2 linked regions of the Cohnella herbarum genome follow. The protein of the gene in region 2 interacts with the protein of the main gene of each other region in a pairwise test. Links are inferred from orthologs where the notes say so. Each region holds a gene or a part of one and is shown on either strand. Other genes may lie near its edges. The genes, in order: rho and nusG.

What was found.
Region 1: the proteins of nusG (region 2) and rho interact in binary tests that used the Escherichia coli proteins (3 or more experiments, as listed by UniProt). The link is inferred for Cohnella herbarum from one-to-one orthologs.

What each region holds. Positions count from the first base shown.
Region 1 is NZ_CP051680.1:5,993,937-6,001,285, forward strand. Bases 2,115-5,086 are described here. They hold rho (transcription termination factor Rho), read left to right. Parts: upstream 2,115-2,928; coding sequence 2,929-4,245; downstream 4,246-5,086. Other genes in these bases: murA (UDP-N-acetylglucosamine 1-carboxyvinyltransferase), read left to right, coding at 2,115-2,876; HH215_RS25565 (radical SAM family protein), read left to right, coding at 4,261-5,086. Also shown: HH215_RS25545 (response regulator), read left to right, coding at 127-522; fba (class II fructose-1,6-bisphosphate aldolase), read left to right, coding at 655-1,509; more of murA, read left to right, coding at 1,626-2,114; more of HH215_RS25565, read left to right, coding at 5,087-5,511; rpmE (50S ribosomal protein L31), read left to right, coding at 5,650-5,847; HH215_RS25575 (hypothetical protein), read left to right, coding at 5,960-6,364; HH215_RS25585 (two-component system sensor histidine kinase NtrB), read left to right, coding at 6,902-7,349. UniProt on the Escherichia coli protein: Facilitates transcription termination by a mechanism that involves Rho binding to the nascent RNA, activation of Rho's RNA-dependent ATPase activity, and release of the mRNA from the DNA template.
Region 2 is NZ_CP051680.1:4,513,712-4,520,887, reverse strand. Bases 2,297-5,095 are described here. They hold nusG (transcription termination/antitermination protein NusG), read left to right. Parts: upstream 2,297-3,328; coding sequence 3,329-3,862; downstream 3,863-5,095. Other genes in these bases: rplA (50S ribosomal protein L1), read left to right, coding at 4,501-5,095; rplK (50S ribosomal protein L11), read left to right, coding at 3,951-4,376; secE (preprotein translocase subunit SecE), read left to right, coding at 3,094-3,303; rpmG (50S ribosomal protein L33), read left to right, coding at 2,926-3,075; sigH (RNA polymerase sporulation sigma factor SigH), read left to right, coding at 2,297-2,483. In the rest of the region: HH215_RS19305 (Mini-ribonuclease 3), read left to right, coding at 1-103; 23S rRNA (guanosine(2251)-2'-O)-methyltransferase RlmB, read left to right, coding at 332-1,126; HH215_RS19295 (NYN domain-containing protein), read left to right, coding at 1,134-1,667; more of sigH, read left to right, coding at 1,833-2,296; more of rplA, read left to right, coding at 5,096-5,196; rplJ (50S ribosomal protein L10), read left to right, coding at 5,510-6,010; rplL (50S ribosomal protein L7/L12), read left to right, coding at 6,069-6,431; HH215_RS19250 (class I SAM-dependent methyltransferase), read left to right, coding at 6,569-7,174. UniProt on the Escherichia coli protein: Part of the processive rRNA transcription and antitermination complex (rrnTAC). The complex forms an RNA-chaperone ring around the RNA exit tunnel of RNA polymerase (RNAP).

The sequences.
Region 1 (7,349 bases), 1.5 Mb from region 2 along the record:
GGGGATGGGTTTTCGAGGGTAAACTTATAAAATTAAAGCTGCTTACATAATTTTTACATGGAAGGAGGAGGAATTTGCGCTTCTGGTCACGAATAAGGCTAGAATAGTGATCGGGGGGATGAGCTCTTGGATAAGAAGAGACTGTTGATTGTTGATGATCAAGTCGGTATCCGTATTTTATTACTCGAAGTTTTTGCCACCGAAGGCTACGATACCTTTCAAGCGGCGAACGGAAGAACGGCTTTGGAAATCGTAAGGAACCATCGTCCCGACCTAGTGTTGCTAGATATGAAAATTCCCGGCATGGACGGCTTGGAGATTCTCAAGCAGATCAAAGAGTACGACCGTGGGATTAAAGTGATTATGATGACCGCATACGGCGAGTTGGATATGATTAAAGAAGCAACCGATTTGGGAGCTTTGATGCATTTTACGAAACCGTTCGACATCGACGAGATGAGACTGGCCGTCAATATGCAGATGGGCGAAGGCTCGTCGTCCAGATCCGCAACCGGTTCTTAGCAGCGGCTCCATTAATAGGAGAGAGTTGGAAACATCCGTTCGGTTTACTTCGTAAAGTCATTTTGTGTTATAATAACGCAGTATGTACGATACGTGAGAAATCGAATGAAAACGCAGGAGGAATTGTACACTATGCCATTAGTATCGATGTCCGAATTTTTACCGCAAGCCAAAGCAGGCAAATATGCAGTCGGTCAGTTTAATATGAACAACCTGGAGTTCGCTCAAGCGATCACGGATGCGGCGATCGAAGAAAACTCGCCGTTCATTTTCGGTGTCAGCGAAGGCGCTCTTAAGTACATGGGGATGGAATATACGGTTGCGATCGCTAAAGCGGCTGCCGAGAAATCCGGCCTTCCAATCGCCTTGCACTTAGATCACGGCAGCAATTTCGATATTGCGATGAAATGTATCCGCGCGGGCTTCTCTTCCGTTATGTTCGACGGTTCGCATCACTCTTTCGAAGATAACATCCGTTTGACCAAAGAAGTCGTTAAAGCCGCTCATGCGATGGGCGTATCCGTTGAAGGTGAGCTCGGAACAATCGGCGGCGTCGAAGACGATCTGAGCGTAGACGAAGCGGACGCATCGCTCGCTAAGCCTGAAGAAGCGATCCGTTTCTATGAAGAAACCGGCGTAGATTGCTTGGCTATCGCGGTAGGTACGGCTCATGGAATGTACAAAGGCGAAGTGAAAATTCACTTCGATATTATTAAAGAAGTCGTTTCGAAAATTCCGGTACCTATCGTTCTTCACGGTGGCTCCGGCGTTCCCGACGATATGATCCGCGAAGCGATTCTTGCCGGAGCGGGCAAAATCAACGTTAACACCGAGAACCAAGTCGCGTGCACGGCTGCAATTCGCCAAGTTCTTGGCAAAGATGCCGACGTCATCGATCCTCGTAAATACTTGACGCCTGCTCGCAATGCGATGAAGGCTGTCGTTCAAGAGAAAATCCGTCTGTTCGGAAGCAGCAACAAAGCGTAAGCTGATTACAAATTTATTATCGAATGATACGCGGGAAAACGTCTTAAGGCGTTTTCCCGTTCCTTCATGTGTCGGTGAATTCCTCCGACAACAACACGAGGAGGAAGACAGCATTCATGGAAAAATTGATGGTCCGGGGAGGCCGACCGCTTAGAGGTACGGTCGGTATCAGCGGCGCAAAGAATAGCGCGGTCGCTCTTATTCCCGCAGCGATACTGGCAGAATCGGAAGTACGGCTGGACAACCTGCCTCAACTAAGCGATGTGGCCGTATATGCGGAATTGTTAGAAGAGCTTGGAGGCAAAGTATCTTGGCAGGATGACACGATGTCTATCGATCCTTCCGCTATGAGATCCGTTCCGATGCCTAATGGAAGAGTTAAGTTGCTCAGAGCTTCTTATTATTTAATGGGGGCTTTGTTAGGGAGATTCGGCGAGGCGACGATCGGGTTACCCGGAGGCTGCAATTTCGAGCCGCGTCCCATCGACCAACATATTAAAGGCTTTGAAGCGTTGGGTGCCGAAGTCACCAATGATCATGGATCCATTCGGATCAGAGCTAAAGAATTAAGAGGCGCCAAAATTTATTTGGACGTCGTTAGCGTTGGAGCCACGATTAACATTATGTTGGCGGCTTCGAGAGCCAAAGGATTGACATTGATCGAGAATGCGGCGAAAGAACCCGAAATCATTGACGTGGCCACGTTGCTGAATGCAATGGGAGCCAAGATCAAGGGTGCCGGTACGGAGACGATCCGCATCGAAGGCGTTCAGGAAATGCACGGATGCCGTCATTCTATCATTCCCGATCGCATACAAGCAGGAACATACATGATAGCCGCTGCGGCGACCCGTGGCGATGTCCTTATCGATAATATTATTCCTAAACATTTGGAAGCCATGACCGCGAAATTGCAGGAAATGGGCGTACACGTCTACGAGATGGACGAAGCCATCCGCGTAGTAGGACAATCCCTCTACGAGGCGGTCGACGTGAAGGCGCTCGTCTATCCGGGCTTTGCTACGGATCTTCAATCCCCGATGACAAGCCTGCTTACGCAAGCTCGCGGGGTGAGCGTACTGTCGGATTACGTGTACAACAATCGTTTTAAGCATGTCCCGGAACTAGCGCGAATGGGTGCGCAAATTCGGGTGGAAGGCCGTTCCGCCATTATCGAAGGCGGACCTCTTAATGCCGCTAAAGTACGAGCTGCCGATCTGCGGGCAGGGGCGGCGCTTGTCGTTGCCGCGCTTACCGTTGAAGAGGGCACGACCGAAATTAGCGGAGTTGAATATATTGACCGTGGTTACGAGAAGTTAGTTACGCAGCTTAGCAATTTAGGCGCGGAAGTTTGGCGGCAAGGGTAACGAACGAGCAGTCGATTTCTGAATAAAAGTGGGGATTCTATTGACGGATTTAATGATGGCCGATTTGGAAGGGCTGAAGTTGACCGAGCTCTATAAGCTCGCGAAACAGCACCAAATCAATAATTACGCCCAGATGAAGAAGAAGGAACTGATTATCGCGATTTTGCGGGCACAAGCGGAGCGTAGCGGTTTGATGTTCATGGAAGGCGTGCTCGAGGTTTTACCTGAAGGGTTCGGGTTTCTACGGCCGATCAACTACCTTCCGAGTCCCGAAGATATTTATATTTCGGCTTCGCAAATCCGCAAGTTCGATTTGCGGACGGGGGATCTTGTCTCCGGTAAATGCCGGGCGCCGAAAGAAAGCGAACGATATTTCGGATTGCTGCAAGTTAATGCCGTGAACGGCGTCACTCCCGAAACCGCTGCAGAACGTCTGCATTTTCCTGCACTTACCCCGCTGTATCCGCAGAAGAAGATCAAGCTCGAAACGTCTCCCACCCATCTATCCACTCGCATTATGGATCTTGTAGCTCCCGTCGGATTAGGACAACGTGGACTGATCGTTGCGCAGCCTAAAGCAGGTAAAACGCTACTGCTTAAAGAGATTGCGAATAGCATATCGATCAATCACCCCGAAATCGATTTATTCGTGCTTCTGATCGACGAGCGTCCGGAAGAAGTGACGGATATGCAGCGTTCGGTCAAGGGCGAGGTTATCGCGTCTACTTTCGATGAGGTGCCCGAGAATCATATCAAGGTCGCGGAGCTGGTGTTGGAACGGGCATTGCGGCTTGTCGAGCACAAGCGGGACGTCGTGATTCTGCTAGACAGCATCACAAGGCTTGCGAGGGCATATAACTTAGTCGTTCCACCGTCCGGACGTACGTTATCCGGGGGTATCGATCCGGCGGCGTTCCATCGTCCGAAGCGGTTTTTCGGTTCGGCGCGTAACATCGAGGAAGGCGGAAGCCTGACGATACTGGCCACCGCGCTCGTGGAAACGGGTTCGCGTATGGACGATATTATTTATGAAGAGTTTAAAGGGACGGGGAACATGGAGCTGCATCTCGATCGCAAGCTTTCGGAACGTCGCATATTCCCTGCTTTGGATATTAGAAGGTCCGGCACGAGACGGGAAGAATTACTGCTCGACAAGGAAGCGCTCGACAAGCTGTGGGCGATTCGCAAGAGCATGAACGATTCCATGGAGTTCGTGGAAGGCTTCCTCAAGAAGCTTGCCAATACGAAGACAAACCAAGAATTTCTGGATTCTCTGGATACGAGCGGGGGGCCGAGCGCGCCTAGCCCGTCATCGTCGGGATCCGGTGGAGGACGCCGCCCGACGAGGAGCAGCCCCTCCAGAGTGTAGAGGAGGGCGCAGCCCATGCATCTAGTTTACGCAGACGAACAAGGCAACGTATTTGACCACCCTGAACTATATGGCATCGCCCGTAGCGGCAACGATCTCGTCGAGCTTCTGGAAGACGAGCTCATTCCGCTGCCTGCGGGGGCCACGTTAGTAGGGCTTCCCCATACCCGCCCGGTCGGCATGGATCCGGCCAGCGGGAAGATGCAATTGCTACCCGGTGCTTATCAAGCCGTCGGGGCTCTATTGCCGCAAGGCTTCACCCGGTATTATGTCCCGGGCTACTCCAAGACGGACAAGACGCAGAAGTTTCCTCTCTTCGGCTATACGGCCGTCGTATGGAAGGACGGCGGTTTCTACGTAGCCGCCGGACAGAGCGACGATCCGGAGCCTTGGAATCCCGAGAATTGCGATCGCGACGAGTTGAAGATCGAGGTCGACCGACTGCTCTCCGCCTACCCGGACAACAAGCTGTACAAGCATCTGTCTCATTGCGCATTGGAATACGAATGCCTAACGGCATCTAATACGTTCCTGCAGCGTCTGGAAGGCGCGGTTCCGGTGTCCTTCTCTTGCAACGCGGGGTGTTACGGCTGCATCTCGGAACAACCCGACGATAGCGGATTCGTCGCTCCGCAAACTCGTTTGAAGTTCAAGCCGGAGATCGATGAAGTCGTGGATATTATGCTCGAGCATCTGCGTGAGCCGCACTCCATCATTAGCTTCGGGCAAGGTTGCGAAGGTGAGCCTTCAACGCAGGCGAAGACGATTATCGAGGCGATCAAACGCGTTCGCGAGAAGACTTCTCTCGGTTACATTAACATCAATACGAACGCGGGCTTATCCGACCATATGAGGGCGATCACCGATGCAGGGCTCGACCTTATGCGGGTCAGCACGATTAGCGCGATCGACGAACATTACAACGCGTACTACAAACCGCGCGGTTATACGCTGAAGAACGTAGAGAAGTCCTTGAAGTACGCAACGGACAAAGGCGTGTATACGTCCATCAATTACTTGATTTTCCCGGGAGTCACCGACCGCGAGGAAGAGATCGAAGCGATGATCGGATTCGCCCGTCGGACCGGATTGAAATTGATCCAAATGCGCAACCTGAATATCGACCCGGACGCGTATTTATCCCTCATTCCTCCCGCTCAAGGCGAGATTTACGGGATGAAGGCTCTGCTCGAGATCTACAAGCAGGAACTGCCGGATGTCGTGATTGGGTCTTATACTCACGTTCCTCCGGTCGTGCAGCTCTAAACGGCGCATTATGGCGACAAGGAAAATTGTGCTTGAAGCCGACTGTTGTCATGACGGGGGACAACGTGCTATAATCCCATCATGTGTCTATTACTCTGGATCCGCATGTTGATCCAGGGCAGAAAGAAGGTGAACCCTTTGAAACCATCCATTCATCCGCAATACAATGTGATTACGGCATCTTGCGCATGCGGAAACACTTTCGAAACAGGTTCGATCAAATCGAATCTTAAAGTAGAGATCTGTTCGGCGTGCCACCCGTTCTACACAGGTAAACAGAAGTTTATCGATGCAGGCGGTCGCGTAGACAAATTCAAGAAGAAATACGGTATTTAATTATGCAACCGATAGCCAATGTCGTTCGGCATGCTCGGTTGTCATAAAAAATTTTCCGTATAGAGATAAGCCTCCTTTGAAATCCTACGGGATAACAAGGGAGGTTTTTTTCATGCAAACGCAACGGAAAACGATGAAATGGATGGTAGTTACGGTATGCGCATTGCTGATTTTATCCGGGTGCGGAAACAATGCCAAAACGAATTCGAACGGGATGAAGGCTAAGAGCTACGCCAACGATGGCTACTTAGGCAGGGCAAACAGCAATCCGAGTCTTCCCGGTCACCATATCGTGACCAATTACGATCGCGATAATCGCTCGATGAGGGACGCTATCCGCAAAGTGCCTGGCGTTGCCGACTCGAATATTACATTTACCGGTGCAGACGCATACGTAACCATTAAGCTTGCCCCCGGTCTTAAAGCGCGTGAAATTCCCACCGTCGAACAGCAGGCGGCTACGGTTCTGAGGTTTAATTATCCTAGGTATACCATACATGTCAAATCAATGAAGTAATATTAAAAGTAAATGCGAGGGAACTGTTTCCTTTGGTTGCACTTCCCGCTTCAATTCGCTATACTTAGTTTTGCCGTGCTAGACGGGGAGGTAGCGGTGCCCTGTAACTCGCAATCCGCTCCAGCGAGGTTGAATTCCTGTTTTAGGTTTTGTGATGCAGGTTCCGGTAGGTTTCGTGCCGTGTTGACGGCAGGGTCCTCCGCGAGGGACGGCCATGAACCCGGTCAGGTCCGGAAGGAAGCAGCCATAAGTGGTTTAGTTCTTGTGTTGGAGGGTAGCTCGGCCTGAGCGACTCACTCTTATTCGGCTGGATCACAATTATCGAAATCAGGTGCACGGTTCTAACTCTAATCGCATATGAAATTCCAATTAAGAAGCGCTTCGGCCCGTTAGGGTGCCGCGGCGCTTCTTTTGTTGCGTCCTTGCAGTCCATTCCGTCAGAAAATACTTCTTCTGGCGTAGGTCCGAAGGAGGGAAATTATAAAATATACCGAATATTTACAATTGGGCTGGCTCGTTGACCGGAGGTGAATACAAATGATGGACGAACCGGCAATGCTTGCGGAAGACGATTCCGCTGCTTCGAATCAATTGAAGCGAGAACGCTTCTTTCAGAAGTTTGCGCAACGTTTTCTGAACTTCGAGGGCATTGGCGTTCTTCTTCTGGATCGGGAATTTCGCGTTGTGGAGATCAGTGAGATGATTTGCACCCTGTTCGGGTGTAATCGCGACGACATCATAGATAAAACCATCGAGGAGTGTTTTGAAATGCTTCCGTTACACCCCAGGCCGTTCGATCGGAGCTTGCTTGAAGGGGAAGTGTTTCGCAATCGTGAATTAAATTGGAAGCGGGACAAGATTAGCTTTAAGCTCATGTTGGACGGGGAAGTACTTCAAGATAACGGGGCGGTGACTGGAGCCTTTATTCTCTTCAGGGACGTATCCCATCTTTTGGCGCTTGAAGAGCAGATCAGGCGCTCGGATC
Region 2 (7,176 bases):
TGCAACCGCATTGGAGTGTCTTGTCGGGCATCTGTACTATCATGGGGCGAAGGATCGCCTGGAACAGCTCGTGGAATTAGCGTTCGAATCTCAATCGCTATAGACGGTACGCAATAAACGATAAAGGAAGATGACAATGAGCAATCAATATCCGAAAGCTTCGGGGAACCGTCAAGCAGGCGGCGGCGCAAGGCCGTCCGGTCAAGGCGAGCGCAAGGGCGGATGGAATTCCGCCGGCGGCGGACGCAAGGAGAAGGATAAGCGTTATGCCGCAGCGCCGGCGAATAAGGAATCGACACAGGATAATGAGCAGTGGGTCGAGGAAAGCGCCTTGAAGGGTGACGACGAATATTTAGCTGGCAAGCATCCCGTGTTGGAGGCGATGAAGGCGGGGCGGTCGATCAATAAGATCTTCATGTCCAACCAAGCCCAACGGCACCTCATCCAGCCGATCATGGAGGAAGCCAAAGCGCGCGGCATCGTCGTTCAGCAAGTAGACAAGAGCAAGCTCGATCGATTAGTGCCGGATATGCAGCATCAAGGAGTCGTCGCCCAAGCGGCCGCGGTCGCTTACGCGGAAGTGGACGAGTTATTGGCTCGCGCCAAGGAACGCGGGGAAGCGCCACTGATCGTGTTGCTCGACGAAGTGGAAGATCCGCACAATCTCGGCTCTGTATTGCGGACAGCCGACTGCACGGGAGTGCATGGCGTTATCGTGCCGAAGCGCCGGAGCGCGGGATTAACCGCGGTGGTGGCCAAAACTTCGGCGGGCGCCGTAGAATACGTTCCCGTTGCGCGCGTGGCTAACTTAGTACAAACGATGGAGAAGCTGAAAGAAGCCGGTTTGTGGATCGCGGGAGCGGATGTCGGCGCCTCGGAGGGCTTCTACGAGACGAACCTGACCGGACCGCTCGCGATCGTGATCGGCAACGAGGGTCAGGGATTATCCCGACTCGTCAAGGAAAGATGCGATTTCATCCTTTCGCTTCCGATGGCCGGTCAAATTAATTCATTGAACGCGTCGGTCGCCGCGGGAGTCATCCTGTACGAAGTCGTGAGACAGCGCGCGGAAGCTCAGAAGAAGAGAGGCGTTACCCCGTCCAGTCCGGCATCCGATCATGCCTGAGAAACGCATGTTCCAACGCGAGGACATCCTCCTCGTGGATGGCTACAACATGATCGGCGCTTGGCCTGAGCTGGCCGTTCTTAAGAACGAGAAGCTGGAAGACGCGCGCGACCAACTCTTGGAGATGCTGTCGGATTACCAGAGCTATGCGGGACTCGTCGTGATCGTCGTCTTCGATGCGTTCCGCGTGCCGGGCGCCGGAGCGGAATACCGTCATCGCAAGAAAATGCGGGTCGTGTATACGCGTGAAAGGGAAACGGCCGACGAATGCATCGAGCGTTTGGTAGGGGAATGGACGTCCGTTCGGCGTAATATCTATGTCGCGACATCCGATCAAGTCGAGCAGCACGTGGCTTTCGGTTTGGGTGCTTTGCGGGTTTCGGCGCGCGAGCTGAGACTGGAAGTGCGGCAGAGCAGGACCGAAATACAAGCCGCCATTCGGAAGGATTCCCAGATTAAGAAAAATCCGTTGGACGGCGTACTGCCCGAAAACATCCAACGCAGATTGGAACGAATGAGACGCGGCTTAGGCGATAGTTAGCAGAGTCATTACTTTTATTTACAAATTTACCACGGTCGCCGAACGGCGATAAACGGCCAATCCATTGACGCTATGCACTTTTTCAAGTATATTGTTAATAGTTTGGTAGAGTCAGAGGTTCCAGTAAGAAGTTCCAGTACGCCAATGCAGACCGGAGGAATGTTCATGAGCGTCGACTTGGAGAGGCTGGCAACACGAGAGTACGACTTCAAGGCCGACGAGGACATCGTGGAATTCGTGCGACTGGGCGACAGCGAAGCGTTGGAGTACCTCATTCACAAATATCGGAATTTCGTGCGTGCTAAGGCGCGCTCTTACTTTCTAATAGGCGCGGAGCGGGAAGATATCGTACAAGAAGGGATGATCGGCCTCTATAAAGCGATTCGCGACTTCAAAGGCGACAAGTTGGCTTCGTTCAAAGCTTTCGCCGAGTTGTGCATCACCCGCCAGATCATCACCGCGATCAAAACCGCCACCCGTCAGAAACATATCCCCCTTAATTCGTACGTCTCCTTGGATAAACCTATTTACGACGAGGATTCCGATAGGACGCTCCTCGATGTTATCTGCGGTTCGAGAGTTTGCGATCCCGAGGAAATGATCATTAACCAAGAGGAATTTTACGGACTCGAAGATAAGATGTCCGAGATTCTAAGCGACTTGGAGCGCAAAGTTCTGATGCTGTATCTGGATGGTCGGTCTTATCAAGAGATCGCGGTCGACTTGGACCGTCACGTAAAGTCGATCGATAATGCCTTGCAACGGGTGAAACGAAAGCTGGAGCGTTATTTGGAAGTGCGCGACCTGGGAACCTAGCAATTATCGGATTTCATAACCCATCAATTCGACCACAAGAGCAGCCTTAATGGAGCTGCTTTTATTTACGTTCATAAGGGTTGTCCGGTTTCGTTGCCGCATGGCGGGAGGTAGTCTTGGCGTCTCTATAAAGGCTAATAAACCAGTAAAAGAGATTAAATGCAACGGTACTGATTAAACCTTGCGCAGAAATGGAAGAATAGTACCAGAGGGGGCCTGGCGACTTTTCGTTGACATCGATTACCCCCTGTGATAAATTATTTTAGTAACCTTAACGTGGTTTCTTATGCGCTGGCTCTGAATCATCGGCGAAACACCAGGAATTGTTGTCTTGATGACTCGTCATCAATTCCGGTTCCGAACTCGGCCTTGGTTCGCCAAGTTGGGGTTTCCGCTGAATGGTTGTATTTTTATGAAGTTATGATCCCGGGAGGTGGAAGGGATGCGCGTGATCATCACACTAGCTTGTACGAATTGCAAGCAACGGAATTACACGTCAAGCAAGAACAAACGGACACACGCCGATCGCATCGAGTTGAAGAAGTTCTGCAAATTTTGCAATGAACATCATCCTCATCGCGAAACGCGTTAACTCCTAGGAGGTATGAACGTGACTTTCCTGGCCAAGATGAAACAAAACTTTGGGTCCTTTTTTTCGTTTTTTGCTGACAGCTGGAACGAATTGAAGAAAGTCCGTTGGCCCAACCGGAAAGAACTCGTCAGCTACACGATCATCGTAATAGTGACTGTGCTGTTGGTAACGATCTACTTCTGGGCTTTGGACATCGGTATTTCATCCCTCGTCGATCTCATCATCTGACGCAGGAACCAAAGGTGGCTTTTCCATGGAGAAAAGATGGTACGTAGTGCACACGTATTCGGGTTATGAGAACAAGGTCAAGGCTAACCTGGAAAAACGCGTGGAATCTATGGGTATGCAAGACAAAATCTTCCGGGTGCTTGTTCCTATGGAAGAAGAGATCGTCAACAAGGACGGTAAGAAAAAGACGGTTATGCGTAAAGTATATCCGGGATACGTTCTTGTCGAGATGATCCAAACGGACGATTCTTGGTACGTGGTTCGCAATACTCCGGGCGTTACCGGGTTTGTAGGCTCCACGGGGTCCGGATCGAAGCCGACGGCATTGCTTCCCGATGAAGTAGAAGGAATTCTAAAACATATGGGAATGGAAGAGCCTAAGCCGGTCATCGATTTCGAACTCAAGGAAAACGTACGGGTCAAAGTCGGTCCTTTCGCTAACTTCGTCGGTTCCGTAGAAGAAATTCTCGTCGACAAGAGCAAGCTTAAGGTACATGTCAACATGTTTGGCAGGGAAACCCCGGTTGAGTTGGATTTCACTCAAGTGGAAAAAATATAAGAAATTTCGTGTATTTTGGGTTTCTTGAACGAGCGGGAGGGACGAGAGTCCCGTTAAACCGCATTACGGGTCAGGGAGGTGTGCAACAATGGCAAAAAAAGTCATCAAATTGGTAAAGTTGCAAGTTAACGCGGGTAAAGCTAACCCTGCGCCGCCAATCGGTCCTGCACTAGGTCAAGCTGGCGTTAACATCATGCAATTCTGTAAAGAGTTCAATGCTCGCACCGCGGATCAAGCCGGCTTGGTTATTCCGGTCGTCATTTCCGTATTCGAGGATCGCTCCTTTACGTTCGAAACAAAAACGCCACCGGCAGCGGTATTGCTCCGCGTAGCTGCAGGAATCCAAAAAGGTTCCGGCGAGCCGAACAAGAAAAAAGTAGCTACTGTTAAACGTGCTAAAGTTCGCGATATTGCAGAGCAAAAAATGCAAGATCTGAACGCGGCATCCGTTGAAGCGGCTATGCGTATGGTCGAAGGAACAGCCCGCAGCATGGGCGTCGTTATCGAAGACTAATCGCTTGATCTAGCGGTTCCACGCGTCCGCATGGACGCGTAAGTGGGAGGAGAAATCTTGCCGTTCCCGACTCGGGAGGGCGGATTGAAACAAACCGTTAAAACCACAAAAGGAGGAAAACAACTTGGCTAAACAAGGTAAGAAATATGTAGCGTCCGCTAAGCTGATCGACCGCGATGCAACCTACGAATCGTTGGAAGCAATCGAGCTCGTGAAGAAAGCGGCAACGGCCAAATTCGACGAAACCGTCGAAGCGGCTGTCCGTCTCGGCGTTGATCCGAGAAAACAAGATCAAGCAGTGCGCGGCGTAGTCGTTCTGCCTCACGGCACCGGCAAAACGCAACGCGTCCTCGTATTCGCAAAAGGTGACAAGCTGAAAGAAGCTGAAGCAGCCGGCGCGGATTACGTAGGCGATGCTGACCTCATCGCTAAAATCCAACAAGGATGGTTCGAGTTCGACGTCTGCGTCGCTACTCCGGACATGATGAGCGAAGTAGGTAAATTGGGCCGTATTCTCGGGGGTAAAGGTTTGATGCCTAACCCTAAAGCGGGCACTGTAACGAACGACGTTGCAAAAGCCATCGCCGAGATCAAAGCCGGTAAAATCGAATACCGTCTGGACAAAGCCGGACAAATTCACGCTCCGATCGGTAAAGTATCGTTCGACTCCGCGAAGCTCGACGAAAACTTGAAAGCACTGATGGACGCGCTGAACCGCGCTAAACCGGCGTCTTCCAAAGGCGTATACCTGAAGAACGTCTCGATTTCCTCGACGATGGGACCAGGCGCGCGCGTTAACGCAGCGGGATACCGACTGTAGTCAACTGCGGGAAGCCGAAAAACGGTAAGAACTGACTTTGACAATGGCTTGCCTTCCATGGTAAGCTGGTCAAGTTGATAATCGAATATGGATACCGTAGACCGTAGGTGCAGCGCGAATGAACTTTCGCGTGAGCTTAATTTCCTACCGAGGTGTGTGGATAGAGTTTTTCTTTTATGCAAAGTGCGTCGCATTTTGATCATAAGAGCGAGATCACGTCATGCCTCCGCGAAGTCTGCGGGGGCATTTCTTATGCCTCTGACTCGTTGGAAGACGATAATACGGTAATGCCAAGACTTAGGAGGTGTACACAATGGCAAATGCAAAAATCATTCAAGCGAAACAGCAAGAAGTGGATTCGATCGCAACGAAACTGCGCGAGAGCACGAGCACGGTAGTAGCGGATTACCGCGGACTTAACGTAGCTCAAGTCACTTTGCTTCGTAAGCAATTGCGTGAGGCCGGCGTTGAATTCCAAGTGTTGAAAAACTCTTTGGTAAGCCGTGCCGCTGCAAGCGCTGAGCTTAGCGAACTTGATGCCGTTCTTACAGGACCGACTGCTGTTGCGTTCGGTACCGATGCGGTAGCTCCAGCTAAAATTCTGAGCGATTTCGCGAAGAAGAACGACGCATTGAAAATCAAAGGCGGTATCGTAGACGGACGTTTCTACGATGCGGCTCAAGTGAAGGCACTTGCGGATCTTCCTTCCCGCGAAGGTTTGCTGTCCATGTTGCTTAGCGTTCTCCAAGCACCGGTTCGCAACTTCGCACTCGCCGTCAAAGCGGTTTCGGAGAAGAACGAAGCAAGCGCATAAGGTTAGAATCTATCAAAATAAGAAGATCATATGATCTCAAATAATGGAGGATATTCAAATGAGCAAAGAGCAAATCTTAGAAGCCATCAAAGCGATGACTGTTCTTGAATTGAACGACCTGGTTAAAGCAATCGAAGAAGAATTCGGTGTTACTGCTGCAGCTCCGGTTGCTGCTGGCGGCGCGGTTGCGGTTGCTGAAGTTGAAGAGCAATCCGAGTTCGACGTTATTCTTGTTGAAGCTGGCGCTTCGAAAATCAACGTTATCAAAGCCGTTCGCGAAATCACGGGCCTTGGCTTGAAAGAAGCAAAAGATCTCGTAGACAACGCTCCAAAAGCTATCAAAGAAAAAGTAGCCAAAGAAGAAGCTGACGCTGTTAAAGGCAAGCTTGAAGAAGCTGGCGCTAAAGTAGAAGTTAAGTAAGAAGCAGATCATCAAACCCCTTGAAGATTTTCTTCGAGGGGTTTGTTCATGTCGAAATTTGATCATGCTTAATGAGGAAGCTCAAAGTCGGCTTATTAGCATCGAGAAGTTCTATGCCGTAATGATGGAGGATCCAAGTGAACGATCATTACTACTCGAATAAACCTCAGTCCGCAAGCAACCGAAAGGCTTTCGAGTCGGAGTTGCGAGGCTTTAACCTTCGGTTAACGTCGGATGCTGGCGTGTTTTCGCGGGACGGGGTGGATTATGGCAGTCGGGTGCTTATCGAGAGCATGGAAATTCCGCGCGATGCCCAAGTGTTGGATATCGGCTGCGGGTATGGTCCGATCGGGTTGATTGCCGCCCGCCTTGCGCCGCAAGGACATGTCAAGATGATCGATATTAACGAACGTGCCGTTGAACTGGCTGAACTGAACGCGCAAGCGAACGGGATACATAACGTTTCCTTCGCTCAGAGCGATTTGTTCTCGGCGGTTAATGGCGAGACGTTCGACGTGATTTTGTCTAATCCGCCAATTCGGGCGGGGAAAGCCGTCGTGCATCAACTGTTCGTTGAATCTTGGAATCATCTCAATCCAGGCGGAACGATATGGGTCGTCATCCAGAACAAACAGGGAGCTCCTTCCGCAAGGGCTAAGCTTGAAGAAATTTACGGCGAGGATGAAGTCGCGGAAGTCGGCAAGGATAAGGGCTTCAGGCTATATCGCTGTATGCGCAAGTAAAA